3 regions of the Corynebacterium sp. S7 genome follow, and region 2 is predicted to be linked to each of the others. Evidence: riboswitches for the same ligand, from Rfam matches in the RefSeq annotation. Region 2 holds a riboswitch; each other region holds the start of a gene.

The links. Region 2 has a riboswitch for thiamine pyrophosphate ahead of ACXZ66_RS05705 (ECF transporter S component). Riboswitches for the same ligand answer to the same signal wherever they lie in the genome.
Region 1: it holds a riboswitch for thiamine pyrophosphate, as region 2 does, so the genes downstream of both, ACXZ66_RS14125 (phosphomethylpyrimidine synthase ThiC) here and ACXZ66_RS05705 (ECF transporter S component) in region 2, are expected to answer to the same signal.
Region 3: it holds a riboswitch for thiamine pyrophosphate, as region 2 does, so the genes downstream of both, ACXZ66_RS08965 (thiamine phosphate synthase) here and ACXZ66_RS05705 (ECF transporter S component) in region 2, are expected to answer to the same signal.

The regions. Positions count from the first base shown of each region.
Region 1 is NZ_JBTIYK010000002.1:35,058-39,696, reverse strand. Features, by position in the region: gene ACXZ66_RS14135 (IS1380 family transposase) at 1-858, shown strand, start outside; partial or broken gene ACXZ66_RS14130 (IS701 family transposase) at 1,013-1,156, shown strand; TPP riboswitch at 1,554-1,663, shown strand; partial or broken gene ACXZ66_RS14125 (phosphomethylpyrimidine synthase ThiC) at 1,661-1,948, shown strand; gene ACXZ66_RS14120 (IS6 family transposase) at 2,003-2,713, shown strand; gene ACXZ66_RS14115 (hypothetical protein) at 3,242-3,655, shown strand; one part of gene ACXZ66_RS14110 (IS3 family transposase) at 3,892-4,639, opposite strand, start outside.
Region 2 is NZ_CM136760.1:1,170,762-1,175,400, forward strand. Features, by position in the region: gene zupT (zinc transporter ZupT) at 1-56, shown strand, start outside; gene ACXZ66_RS05690 (DUF808 domain-containing protein) at 63-998, opposite strand; gene ACXZ66_RS05695 (2-dehydropantoate 2-reductase) at 1,089-1,976, shown strand; gene ACXZ66_RS05700 (DUF2218 domain-containing protein) at 1,988-2,353, shown strand; TPP riboswitch at 2,374-2,486, shown strand; gene ACXZ66_RS05705 (ECF transporter S component) at 2,482-3,060, shown strand; gene ACXZ66_RS05710 (ABC transporter ATP-binding protein) at 3,057-4,373, shown strand; gene ACXZ66_RS05715 (energy-coupling factor transporter transmembrane component T family protein) at 4,370-4,639, shown strand, end outside.
Region 3 is NZ_CM136760.1:1,869,127-1,873,765, reverse strand. Features, by position in the region: gene ACXZ66_RS08985 (ThiF family adenylyltransferase) at 1-140, opposite strand, end outside; gene ACXZ66_RS08980 (thiazole synthase) at 143-925, opposite strand; gene thiS (sulfur carrier protein ThiS) at 928-1,125, opposite strand; gene thiO (glycine oxidase ThiO) at 1,136-2,284, opposite strand; gene ACXZ66_RS08965 (thiamine phosphate synthase) at 2,277-2,927, opposite strand; TPP riboswitch at 2,922-3,036, opposite strand; gene rplS (50S ribosomal protein L19) at 3,257-3,604, shown strand; gene ACXZ66_RS08955 (YhgE/Pip domain-containing protein) at 3,727-4,639, opposite strand, start outside.

The DNA.
Region 1 (4,639 bases), on a different replicon from region 2:
GTGGTCATCGCACAGCGCCTGCGCAAAGGCTCATGTGGCTCCCCGCGTGGGGCCGGCCGGTTGATTGCTGATGCGATCACCACCACCAGGCGGTTACCGGGACTCCAGCACCAGAAAATGCTGGTGCGTGCGGACTCCGCTTTCTACGGCCGGCCCAGCATCCATGCAGCACTGACCGCAGGTGCGGATGTGTCGATCACCGCGCGGATGACGCCCAACATCCAGAACGCGATCGCCACGATCCCGGACACGTCCTGGGAAACAATTGAGTACACCGACGCGCTTTTCGACGAGGACACCCAGCGATGGATCTCCTCAGCAGAAGTCGCGGAAATCTCCTTCGTCGCTTTTGCATCGAAGAAGGAGGCTGATCAGGTTCCCGGTCGGCTGGTGGTGCGCCGGATCCCAGAGCTGAACAAAAAGGATCTTGATCAACCGGGACTGTTTGATCTGCACCGCTTCCATGCGGTGTTCACCACCGCCGACTCAGGTCTCATCGATACCGTGGCCGCGGATAAAACCCACCAGCAGCACGCGATCATTGAGCAGGTCAACGCCGACCTGAAAAACAGTGCGCTGGCGCATATGCCTTCAGGTGTGTTCACCGCGAACGCGGCGTGGTTGGTGGTGGCGGTCATGGCCTTCAACCTCACCAGGGCTGCCGGGACCATCGCGGCCGGGGCACTGGCCAGGGCTACGACTGCGACGATCCGGCGTCGGATCGTCATGGTGGCGGCCCGCATTGCTCGTAGGGCACGACGGTTGGTCCTGCACCTACCGCAGGGCTGGAAATGGGAGCCGCAGTGGCGGAAGCTGTTCGAGCACGGTCACTCGCCACCGGCTGTTGTTTCTTCCTGACCACCTGAGCCGAAACCCTCCGGCCCGAGCCGACCTACCAATTCGTGGAACAACCAGACGACGACGTGATCTGGGGATCACTCTTGCCCGAAATCCCTGACGGTGCCTGCAACCGATCTCAATCGCTTACCGAGGGCACATCGGTGGATCGAGGTTGAAACACGGGCTGGGTCTGGATCATTTCGAGGGGCGCAGCTGGTTGGGCTGGCATCACCACACGGTGTTAGTGACCGCGGCGCATCTGTTTGTCACTATCCAACGGTTGGCTGCGGACCCAAAAGCTCGCAAGGCGGTGTGAGTTTCTATGTCACACTCGCCGAACTCCAGACCGCTGTCATCAGGTTGTTGGCCTATTGCCCGTACTGCGGCCGCGCCCCCACCTAACAAAGCACTACTAGCCGAATGCTCGAGACGGACCGACAATGCCGAGCCGCAGAGACCATGGGGAAATGAAACTCAGGCGTTCGTAACCCCTCCACCCAACATCGCCTTCTGATATCTGTGCAGATGACTTTCGACAACAATATGGGAGAGACTGCAGGTGGTGGTGTGCGAGGAAAATCCCGCAATGCAGACTCTACACGGGTCGTAGGCCCCCCGATGAATGTGCCAGGAATGCCGCCCCGGTCACGGAATGAGCGACCCTCGCTGCCATATATGGCGGGCTGATGGGTGTAACGGCCTGTTAGGATTGGTTCCGTCCATACGGGAGCCCCAATGCAAGGGCTGAGATCGGGTTGTTGCAGCCTGCGACCGTCGAACCTGTCCGGGTAATGCCGGCGAAGGAAAAGGAACCCTCATTATGAGCTCATCGGCTCAGCACGCCCTAGCCCACGTCCATGACCAAGAATACGACCTCCAGGTCCCGGTCACGGAGATATCGTTAGAAGATGGTCCCGGCGGCGCACCCAACCCGCCTGTTCGGGTCTACCGCACCGCCGGGCCCGGTAGTGACCCGCTCGTCGGTCTTCCGCCGCTGCGGGCATCCTGGATTACTGGCCGCGGTGACGTCGAAACTTATGCGGGGCGGGAGCGCAACCTGCTCGACGATGGTCGCTCCGCCCTTAGACGTGGTGAGGCATCCCAGGAGGGTGCTGTTGCAAAGTTGGGGCAGTAGAAAGACCGGCGTGAAATAATCAGAGCCATGGGCATCTTCTCCGGTCGGCATTTCCCCCGTGACATCATCCTGTGGGCGGTGCGGTGGTACTGCCGCTACGGGGTGAGCTACCGCGATCTCGAAGAAATGATGACCGAGCGGGGTGTGCCAGTCGATCACACCACGATCTACCGCTGGGTGCAGAAATACGCCCCTGAGCTGGATAAGCAGACGCGCTGGTACCGGCAGGTACCCGACTGGCAGGCCAGTTCCTGGCGGGTGGATGAGACCTACATCCGGGTCGGCGGGAAGTGGTGCTATCTCTACCGGGCTATTACCGCCGGTGGGCAGACCCTGGACTTTTATCTCTCCCCGAAGCGCAATGTCGCGGCGGCCAAGCGTTTCCTGGCCAAGACCCTGAGGTCGAATACGACAGCCGGGTCCCCGCGGGTCATCAACACCGACAAGGCACCAGCTCTGGCCAGGGCAATATCCGAGCTGAAGGCGGAGGGAATCTGCCCTCAGACGGTGGAGCACCGGCAGGTGAAATACCTGAACAACGTTATCGAGGGAGATCATGGCCGACTTAAAAGAATCCTGGGGCCGAAGGGAGCGTTCAAAAACCGAATTTCCGCCTACCGGACGTTGAAAGGGATGGAAGCGATGCATTCATTACGGAAAGGCCAGGGGACGATGTTTGCTTACGGGCAACCGAACCCGGACGCGGTGATCGTCAGCCGGATATTCGAGACAGCTTAAGCACCCCGGAGCAAGGACAACTAATGTCTTGAGGTTGGGCTTTTCGACCCTGGCCCAACTTTGCAACAGCACCACATTGTTTACATATGGTCCGACCCCACCGCCACCCGGGGATGACTTTTGCGCGGGGACTGCCGCTCGGTTATCGGTAAACAATGTTTACACCCGGGTCGAATGCGTCCGCGCACATCGCGCTCATCTCCCGGGGATGCGCGTCCCGGTCGACGCGCTGGCGCGGAAGCCTCACGGCTTCCTTGCCCCACCATCACTCTTCTCCCGCATGATGCTCCATCCACGCACCATGACGACCCCAACACACTTGTACCCCGGTTTCACACACCGCTTCCGTGACCCCGCATCGACCCGCACACATCGACCGTCGCGTCACAGCGCCCGCGCCGGCGCCGGCGCCGCGACACTCACCAAAAGCAACACACCTTTGGCAGATAATCTGACTTTCGGTTTTGTGCTGGTCAGAGACCTGTGAAAAATGCACCGATTATATCGAACGTTCGTTATAATCGCCCCATGACTGAGCGCAACGAGTGCGAGAACTGCGGCGGACCGATCCCCCCGAGAACCGACCCGCGAGGACGAAAAGCGCGCTACTGCTCAGATGCGTGCCGCGCGGCGGCGTCGCGCAAACGACGCGAGCAACGCCACCGGGACGCGCTTGCCGAAGCGCGAAACCAGCTGAGCTTGAACCGACGAACCCCTGCCGAGGAAGCGGGGGAGGCGGCGAAAGTCGTGCGCGCAATGGCGTGCAATCTGCGCGAAGGGCGCGATTTTTTCGTAACCGAGCAGCACAAGGAATTGGTTGCAGCGGTTCACGAACTTGCCCAGGTTCTCAACGCCGCCGTCGCTGCCGAGGACGCGGCGGCAGTGGTGTCGAAAACGGGCGGGAATCGTGCCCAACGCCGGGCCGCGAAGCGCCGCCGTTAACCCGTTTTTAACGCACGAACGGAAAAGTTTTCACGCTCCTGCGGCGGGTCTGTGACCTGCACAAAACCGAAATTCTGATTATCAGCCAACGGTGTGCGCACTGTGGTGGCGTCGTGAGACGCCAGTAGTTCGTGACAGCAGGCATGAACTTAGGGTGGGGTGAAGCTGTGCTGAGTGTGCGAAGTAGCAGCGGTGGGTAGGGCCCGACCCCCGGGAAGTGGACACGGAGGATTTAATCAGGAAGCAGATTTCAGGATAGCAGGACCGCGCTCCTCAAACACCGCAGGCGCGAGATATTTACACCAGGAATGTCGGCGCACCGTGTTGTAACGGATACACCAGCGGAACACGTCCCGGCGGCAGCGCAATTGATTCTCAAAGGTCTTGGAATCCTTGAGGACTTCCCGCTTCAGCGCAGCGTTGAAAGACTCCGCTAACGCGTTGTCCGCACTGGTGCCGATTGATCCCATTGACTGCCTAATTCCAAGCTCTTTGCAGGTGTCCTGGAATGCGTGAGAGGTGTAAACGCTGCCGTGATCCGAGTGGAAAATCGCACCTTTAAGGCTTCCACGCTGGCCCTTAGCCATCAGCAAAGCATCCTGCACCAGGGACGTGCGCATATGATCCGCGATCGCGAAACCAACAAGTCGGCGAGAATAGCAATCAATGACCGTGGCCAGATATATATTCGACCCATCCGCAATCGGCAGGTAGGTGATGTCCCCGACGTAGAGCTGGTTTGGTTTATCGGCAGTGAATTTCCGGCCGACAAGGTCAGGAAACACGGGTTTCTTCTGATCTGAGACGGTCGTGGTGACCTTGCGTTTCTTTGTATATCCGAACAGCTTGAGTTCGCGCATGACTCGGGCAACCCGCTTGTGGTTCACGGGGCCATGACCGGCCTGGTCTTTGAGTTCAGCCGTGATCCGTTTCGCCCCATAGCAACCGCGTTCGGCAGCGAATACAGTCTTGACGCGGGCGCCG
Region 2 (4,639 bases):
ACGGAGTGGTTGCTGGCATGGCGGTCATGGCGGTCTCATTGGCACTCATGCTGTAGCGGAAACTAGCTAGAAACCTGAGCTTTAGGAGTCTTCGGTGTCAGGGCCTTAAACAGAGCGAGAAGACCCACGATGACAAAGCCCCAGATCAGGCCTACAACTAAGGAACCCGCGGTATTAATCAGCCATGCCAAGAAACTGTTGCTTACTGCAGTTTCCCAACCGTGGATGGTGTCGTATAGCCAGGTCCAGCCGAATTCTTCGAAGCCAACAATCATAATGTGCCCGCCGACCCAGAGCATGGCGATGGTACCGATCACTCCGATAATGCTCAGCACGACCGGCATGCCCTTGACCAGGGCAGTTCCGAGCTTCGGGGCACGTCCGCTCTTGATCAAACTAAGACCGATGTCGTCCATTTTCACGAGTAGTGCTACGGCACCGTAGACAAGGACCGTGATGCCAATACCGACCAGCGCGAGGACCAGGGCGCGCATCCAGAAAGTCTGATCCGCGATCTCATTGAGGGAAATCACCATGATCTCTGCAGACAAGATCAGGTCTGTGGTGATGGCGGAACGGACCAGACTGTCCTCGTCCTCAGGTGTTTTATTGGCTGCCTTCTCCTCGGCCTCGTGGCTGTCGCGAGTGAGCTGTTCGTAGATCTTGTGGGCACCTTCGTAACATAGATAGGTGCCACCGAGCATGAGGATTGGGGTGAGTGCCCACGGCGCGAACTCCGAGAGTAGCAAAGCAATCGGCAAAACAATGATCAGCTTGTTGAAGAAGGACCCCTTGGTGATCCGCCAGATCATGGGAAGTTCGCGTGCTGGACTAGCATCGGCAACGTATTGAGGTGTCACGGCCGCGTCGTCGATCACCACACCCGCGGCCTTTGCGGAGGTCTTTGCGGTTAGCGCGGCAACGTCATCCATCGTTGCGGCGGCCTTTTTGGCGATGAGGGCAATATCGTCGAGAAGCGCAAGCAAGCCACCGGCCATGTTTGTCTACCTTTCGTGCGGTCGAAAGCGGGAACGCTAAAAAGTTTACCTGTGGATGGTGCCTTTAGAATGCGACGTAGGATAGAAAACATGAAAATTGCCTGTATTGGTGTTGGTGCGGTTGGGGCCTGGTACGCCGGCAGTTTGGCGAAAAGTGGCCACGAGGTTGTCGCGGTGGCGCGCGGTAAGACGCTTGAGGCACTGCGAAGCCGTGGCATCGTGCTCAATAATGAGGACCCAATCAAAGTCGAAGCAGTCGGCCACATCAGCGAGGTCGAGCATGTTGACGTGATCATCCTGGCGATGAAGGCCACCGGGCAAAACCTCGCGGAGGTGCTTGAGGGCGCCCCGCAAGAGGCACTCGTTGCGGTCACGCAGAACTCTGTTGAGTCCGCCCACGAAGTCGCCCAGGTCGTGGGCACAGGGCGCACTCTGCCTGGCGTTGTCCGAGGCTACTTCCATCACACGGGCCCGGCGCAGGTCGAATTTCACGGTGGGCCGTGCTCGTTTACCACCGGCACCTGGGATGGCAGTAAGTCGCAGGTCCTTGATGAATTCGCAGACGCGTTGCAGTCCGCAGGCATTGACTGCATCGTGCGCACAGACATCTTCGTCGATGTGTGGGAGAAAGCAATGTTCGTCGCGTGTTGCGGGGCACTAGGATCGCTTGTCGACGAGCCCCTGGGGCAGCTGCGCGGTTTCTGGCGATCGTCGTTAAGTGCTCTCATGCAGGAGGTCGCCTCCGCGGGTCGGGCGAGGGGAGTGCCCCTGAGCAGCGATGTTGTGGATCGTACGATGGATTTCGCAGATCGCATGCCAGCCGATTCCACCACGTCGATGCAGCGTGATCTGGAAGTCGGAATCGTCGGCGAGCTCGATGCCCAAGTCGGCGCGATTGTGCGTGAGGCGGAACGCGGCAATGTCCAAGCTCCCATGCATGAGCTGATCCTGAAACTTCTTTTAAGGAAATTGGAGTAAGCTGTCCGCCTATGAGCGCTACTTTCACATCTACGGCCCGTGTTAAGACTGATCGGCCAGGTCGCTACGGAAAGCAATTGGCATCGCATTTTGGCAAGAAGATTTCCGCCAATTGGGATGCAGACACCAACCGTGGGCATCTTACATTCCCGTCGCCTGAGGGCCAGGATCTCCCCGCAACCACCTGCGACATGATTGCGGGCGACGGAGTACTCATGCTTTCGATCGATGGTGAAGCAGGAGCTGTTGAGCGCCTCGAACGCGTTGTTGCAGTGCACCTGATCCGTTTTGGCACCAAGGATGAGCTTGAAGTGAACTGGGCCCGCTCCGGTGGTCATGGTTCCGCGCACTTCACGTCGGCGGACTTGGAAAAGTAATTTATGTTTGCTTAACTTAATCGCGTACCCACGGGTGCCCTGCAGAAGTCGGGGCTGAGATGCCAGGAAAGCTGGCGAACCGTTGAACCTGATCCGGTTAGTACCGGCGCTAGGAAGGAAGCAATTTTATGCGTTCTCGCATGCAATGGCGCGTTATTGATATTGTCACCGCTGCAGTTCTCGGTGTGGCCTGTGGCCTCATTTTTTGGCTGTGGAACTCGATTGGATACGCCGGTTTTACCGCGCTTGATGCCCTGACACCCGGTTTCGGTGGCCTCTTCGCCGGCGTGTGGTTCCTCGGCGGTGTGCTGGGCGGCCTCATCATCCGCAAACCAGGTGCCGCCATCTTTGTGGAGGTCGTTGCCGCCTCGGTCTCGGCCATTTTGGGCAGCCAATGGGGAGTGGAAACACTCTACTCGGGCATTGTCCAAGGCCTCGGCGCAGAGCTGGTCTTCCTGGCTTTCGCTTATAAGAAGTTCACCCTGCCCGTAGCTATGCTCTCCGGTGTGGGCGCGGCGCTTGGCGCCTTCGTCCTCGAGCTGTTTACCAGCGCAAACCTGGCAAAGTCCATCGAGTTCAACATGATCTACCTAGGCTCGCTAATCATCTCTGGTGCGCTGCTTGCAGGCCTGCTCGGACACTATTTAGTCAAGGCTCTGGCGCAGACTGGCGCGCTTGATCGTTTCGCTGCAGGCAGGACTCGATGACCTCACCCGCCATTTCGGCGACCGACCTGTCCTACCATCACACGGTTCGGCGCGAGCCCGCCTTCAGCGGCGTCTCGTTTGAGATTGAACGCGGAGAAAAAGTCCTCCTCACCGGCGATTCCGGTGCCGGAAAGTCGACGTTGCTCGGTGTGATCGCAGGCTTGCTTGTCGACGACGAAGAGGGCACCCGCACAGGTAGCCTCACTGTCAATGGCTCCGTAGGTATGGTGCTGCAAGATCCCGATTCCCAAGTCATCTCCGGTCGCGTCGGCGACGATGTCGCCTTTGGCTGCGAGAATCTTGGACTGCCTCGCGAGGAGATCTGGCCACGCGTGGAAAAAGCCCTGGCCATGGTCGGGTTGGACGTGCCACTGAATCACCCGACTTCGCACCTGTCGGGTGGGCAGAAGCAGCGCCTCGCGCTCGCCGGCGTGCTGGCGATGGGCGCAGACATCATCGTGCTCGATGAGCCCACCGCCAACTTGGACCCGGGGGGCGCAGAATCCATCATCGCTGCAGTCACCGAGGTCTGCGCGCTCACAGGGGCAACGCTTCTCGTCGTGGAGCATAACCCCGAGCCGTGGCTGGGCCTCGTCGATACGCTCTTTCGCCTGGATAGCTCCGGCATGCGACAGATTGAGCCCGCCGATCTACCCGGACCGCCACAACTTCCGCCGCCGCGACCTGCAGTCGGCGCTCCGTGGCTGGTCAAGGCCGACGAGTTGCTTACCGATTGGGGACCACCGCGCACACTCGAGCTGCCCGAAGGCCATTCGAGCGTGCTACTCGGCGCGAACGGGACGGGGAAGACCACCCTTGCCACCGTTCTTGCTGGCCTAGCGAAGCCACAGGGAGGCAGCCTTGAGCTAGCCGAGGGCGTGCGACAGGGGTTACACAAACCTCCACATGAGTGGCGTTCAAAGGACCTTTCCCAGCGCATCGGCTACGTCTTCCAAAACCCAGAGCATCAGTTTGTCGCGCGCACCGTCGCCGATGAGCTGGCCATCTCGGGTGCGTCGAGCGAGCGTATCGACGAATTGGTGGCCAGGCTGCGGCTCGGGCATCTTTTGGAAGCCAACCCGTTTACCTTGTCGGGCGGCGAAAAACGACGCCTGTCGGTGGCAACCGCACTGGTGAACGCCCCGGCTTTCGTAGTTCTCGACGAGCCAACATTCGGCCAGGATTCCCGGACCTATGTCGAGCTCGTGCATCTGATCCGGGAGTTAACCACCACTGGGGTCACGGTCTTGTCCATTACCCATGACAAGAACTTCGTGGCCTCGCTGGGCGATCACAGGATCGTGCTGACGTGAATCTTATCTCCAACATCAACCCTGTCAGCCGCCTGATCGGCGTGCTGCTTTTCACCACCCCGCTCCTGCTGACCCTGGATTGGGTCTCGGCGACGGTGGCCATCGTGATCACGGTTCTCGCCGCCCCGCTGCTCGGCGTTAGCTACCCACGACTGCTCCGGCGCGGGTGGCCGATCTTCTTTGCCGCACCTCTGGCTGCAATCCCCATGGCGCTATACGGCAGGCCCGGGGGAGAGGTCCATTTTCAATTCTGGCTCCTGCAGATC
Region 3 (4,639 bases), 700 kb from region 2:
TGCATGGCAGGGCAGCCGAGGCCACCGGCACCGATGACGAGGACGTGGGAATTGTGCAGGCGAGTCTGCTGCTCCAGCCCATAGCCGGGCAGTGCGAGCTGGCGGGCGGTGCGGTGAAGCTCGGCTTTGGGCAATGTCATGGTTAGAGCACCTGATCTGACCAAGACGCCAGCCCGTCGAAGCTAGACGAGGCCACCGCGTGCTCGCGCTTGGGGATGCGCCCCGCACCTCTGGCCAGTCGCCCCGCCTCGACGCCATGGCGCATTGCATGGGCCATGGCCACTGGATCCTGGCAACGATTGATCGCGGAGGCAAGAAGAACGCCGTCGCAACCTAATTCCATGGCCAGTGACGCATCGGAGGCGGTGCCCACACCGGCATCCAGGAGCACGGGAACTGAGGCCCGCGTGCAAATCAGCTCAATATTGTGCGGATTGAGAATGCCCAAACCTGTGCCAATCGGGGAGCCGAGTGGCATCACGGCAGCCACGCCGACATCTTCTAGGCGGGTGGCTACGATCGGGTCATCCGAGGTATACGCCAACACCGTGAAGCCTTCGCTGACGAGGATCTCGCAGGCGTCGATAAGCTCGGCCGTATCGGGCAAAAGTGTGTGCTCGTCGGCGATGACCTCTACCTTGACCCACTTCGTGCCCAGGGCCTCGCGCGCAAGCTGCGCGGTCAAAACGGCGTCGCGGGCAGTGCGACACCCTGCCGTATTCGGAAGCAGCGCGATACCCAGGCGGGTGAGCAACTCGAAGACGGATTCTCCGCCACCGGCCGTTGCTTGGTGACGACGCATGGCGACCGTGGTCAGCTGAGTTCCGCTGGCAACAAGTGCTTCCTCGAGCAGCGACTGGGAGCTAGCGCCACCGGTGCCCATGACCAAGTGAGACTCAAAGGTTTTGTCGGCAATCGTGAGCATCATTAGCCTCCTTGCACAGCGGTGAGAATATCGACAGTGTCGCCGTCGGCAATGGTGCGCGACCACCCCGAGCGTGGCACGACGGCCCCGCCGATAGCCACGGCCACGCCTGTTTCGGTGCCGACCTGCTGCAACACGAGGTCCTCGACCGAAAGGGCCTGCGTGCTGACGGATTTGTCATTGACTGTGTAGGTAATCATGGTGCTCCTATTAATTAGGGACTGAATTAGGTACGAGTGCGTGGCGAAACGGATCGCACGCTGTGAGATCGGCGGGCACTTCGCTATCGGTAGCGAGCGCGAGCGCACTTTTTGCGCCGAGGGCAGCAAGTAGAATCCCGTGGCGGAAATAACCGGTGGACACGATCAGGTTCGTGCCAGCTTTGCCCAGGTAGGGCAGATCATCGGGGGTGCCGGGACGCGCGCCGCAGGTCGCCTCGACAAACTCACATTCCTCGATGCCAGGCACAATGCGAATCGCGTCGCGCAGCAGGTTGTATACCGCCCCGGCACTCGGCTGCGGGGAATCCTCGCGACTGGTCGCACCAATGGTGAGCAGCCCATTCTCGCGCGGAATCAGGTACACCGGACGATCCTCAACAAACCCACGAATCACACGAGTGATCAGCGGGAACATCTCTGCTGGCACGCGTAGATTCAGCACGTCGCCGTAGACGGGGCGCAGTTGCAACGGCGTGGAATCACCCTCAAACCAACCGTCAATCGTCGCAGCACCGAGGCCAGGGCTGAGCACAACGAAGCTTTGCGACGAGTCCACCTGCCCGTTTCCTAGGTGAATCGCCGTAGTGGGGGAGTGGCCCTCAATCGAGGTGACCTCTTCCCGGATGAAGTGTGCCCCGCGGCGGGAGATGGCATCGTAGAGCGCCTCCGCGAACAGACGCGGCGCGACCTGGTGATCCCCGTCGATACCAAGAACCTTCGCGATGCGCGGAGAGAGCGCCGGTTCCATCTTGCGCGCCTCACGTGTTGTCGGAGTTGCTACCTTAATTCCCTCGTGTTTCAGGTAGCCGGTGAGATCGGTGAGATGGGTGGCATCTGCGCGGTCGGCTCCGACCAGCAGGGTGCCGTCGGTGCGATAGCCGGTGGGCAGGTCGGTGTGCTGGCCAACGCGCTCGATGAGGCTGGGGTAGAGCTCAGCCGAGGCTTGCATGAGTGGGACAAGAGAATGCTGCTGGTATTGCACTTCGGCTGTGGGCGCCAGCATGCCGCCGGCGTGGTGGGTGGCACCGGAAGCCGGGTCTGGATCAATGAGGGTGACCTTGAAACCTGCCTCTTGGAATTCGAAGCACGTAGCCAGGCCGATGATTCCTCCACCGATGACAAAAACGTGCTTAGGCATGCGCAACCACCTGCTGAGCCAGGGAATAAGGGTCTGGCGAATCCATGAAAGCACGCACCATGGCGCTGCCTGCCACGCCCGTCATTGCCAGGTTTGCAACGTCCGCTGGTTGGACATCGCCGATAGCGACGATGGGCAGCTCGGATAGCTCGACGAGGCGGGGATAGCCACCGAGCCCGATGGGTGGGCGACCCGAGTCTTTGGTCGGTGTGGGGCGAAACGGTCCAGCTCCGATGTAATCGATGCACTCGGCTACCTCGTTTGCCGAGCGGACGAGTTCTTCGGTTCCTGTGGTCAGACCAATAATGGCCTCGGGGCCAAGGAGTTCGCGTGCTGCCTGGACCGGCAGGTCAGACTGCCCGAGGTGCACACCGTGGATAGGCACACCGCGATTGATTAGGGCCAGGGCGACGTCCACGCGGTCGTCGATAAGTATCTTTGTGCTCGTATTGACCTGGGCAACAGCCTGCGCGACGCGCTCTGCCAGCGCGAACAGGTCGCCCGCATCGATGGGTTTGGAGCGCACCTGGATCACTCCGGCGCCGCCGCGGGCAGCCTCGGAGGCGACGCGGACGATGTGGTCGGCGTCGCCGCGGCCGGTGATGACGTAGCAGCGTAGATCTAGTGAGGACACGTGTGCCAAGAAGCCTTTCCTTCCTTCGCTGGTGCTAACCAGACAGGTTCAAACGGTCCCGCGCAGGAGACAAAAGCGCGATCTCAGCCCGATCCTTCGGGCACCCGTGGGTTTAGACTCTTAGGTTAGCTAGGCCAAAACTTCTTCGCAATCGTTTCTTGCAGGGAGTTTGCCCGGTTGGAAATTTGGGGGATCGGGGAGCGGTGTGGCAAGATGTGAGCGTTGACTGTCATTTTGTGGCAGCACGTGTACTTGTAGCTGACACGAACCAGCCGAGCGCCCTGATAAGGGAAAAGCCGCTAGGGTCCTCTGTCCAGAATTGAAAAGGATTGCCTAACATGAGCAACGGCATCATTGACAAGATCGACGCAGCACAGCTGCGCTCCGACATCCCAGATTTCCGCCCAGGCGACACCCTGAACGTTAACGTAAAGGTTATCGAGGGCACCAACACCCGTACCCAGTTGTTCAAGGGTGTTGTTATCCGTCGCCAGGGCTCCGGAATCCGCGAGACCTTTACCGTGCGTAAGATCTCCTTCGGCATCGGCGTTGAGCGTACTTTCCCAGTACACTCCCCAAACATTGATTCCATCGAGGTAGAGCGCCATGGTCGCGTTCGTCGTGCGAAGCTGTACTACATGCGCGATCTGCGTGGTAAGGCTGCACGTATTAAGGAACGTCGCTAGTTCTAGCGTTTCTTCAGGCTCTTGGCCCCTTGGCTGCATTGCGCAGCCGAGGGGCTTTTTGCTGGTTTGCACCCCGGGGAGTCAGTCTTTCAGGACTTCGATATCGATTACCCGCGGGGCCACTACATCAGCTTCGTTTTCTCCATTGCCTCGGTCATGGAACGGTTGTAGCCGTCCAGCAGCGGGCGCAAAACTACGCCGAGCAGCAGCGTGGGCACAATAAAGAGCGCGAGCCAGCCGAAGCTGATCCAGAAATCACCCTCAAAGGTGCCTGCGATGGCCGAACGCATCGCGTTGATCGAGTGGGTTGCTGGCAGCCACGGGCTGATGTTTTGGAACCAGTTGGGCAGAAGCTCGAGGGGGTAGGAGCCACCGGCTGCCGAAATTTGCAATACCAGAAGCACCACCGCGACGGCCTTGCCTGCGTTGCCGAAGGAGAGCACCAGGGTGTAGACGATCAGCATGAACACCAGGGATGCAAGCCATGCAATCAAGAAAAGCAGGAATGGGTGGACGGGTTCGATCTGGACGAAAATAATCAGACCGAGCACCACCAAGGTGCTTTGTGCCAGGCCGATGAGCGCGAAGATGCCGAAGCGCCCGAAATATTGCTCGGTGCGGGTGAATTCTTGCGGTGCTGAATCAGCAGAGTCTGCGGAAGTAGCCTCGTCAATATCCTTGCGCGACACATTCGCACGCAGAACGACACCGGAAAGCAACGCGCCCACCCACAATGCCAAAGTGGTATACAGCGGGGTCATTGCAACACCGAAGCTGGCAACAGGGAAGACGGGCTCGCGCTTGACCTCAATCGGCGTGGCCAAAGCCGAGGCTAATTGCTCTGGGTTGGAACCGACCAAGTCAGCGAGCTGGGAGAAGTCACCGGTATCGCGGGCACGGCGGATGGCATCACGAGCTTGATCGAAATCATTGGCGGTGCGGTTGAGCGTATCGGCAAGACCAGCAGTGACATTCTTGGCATTGTCCAAGGTGTCTTGGACGGAGCCAGGCGAGCTGGATAGTGCCGAGGTGGCT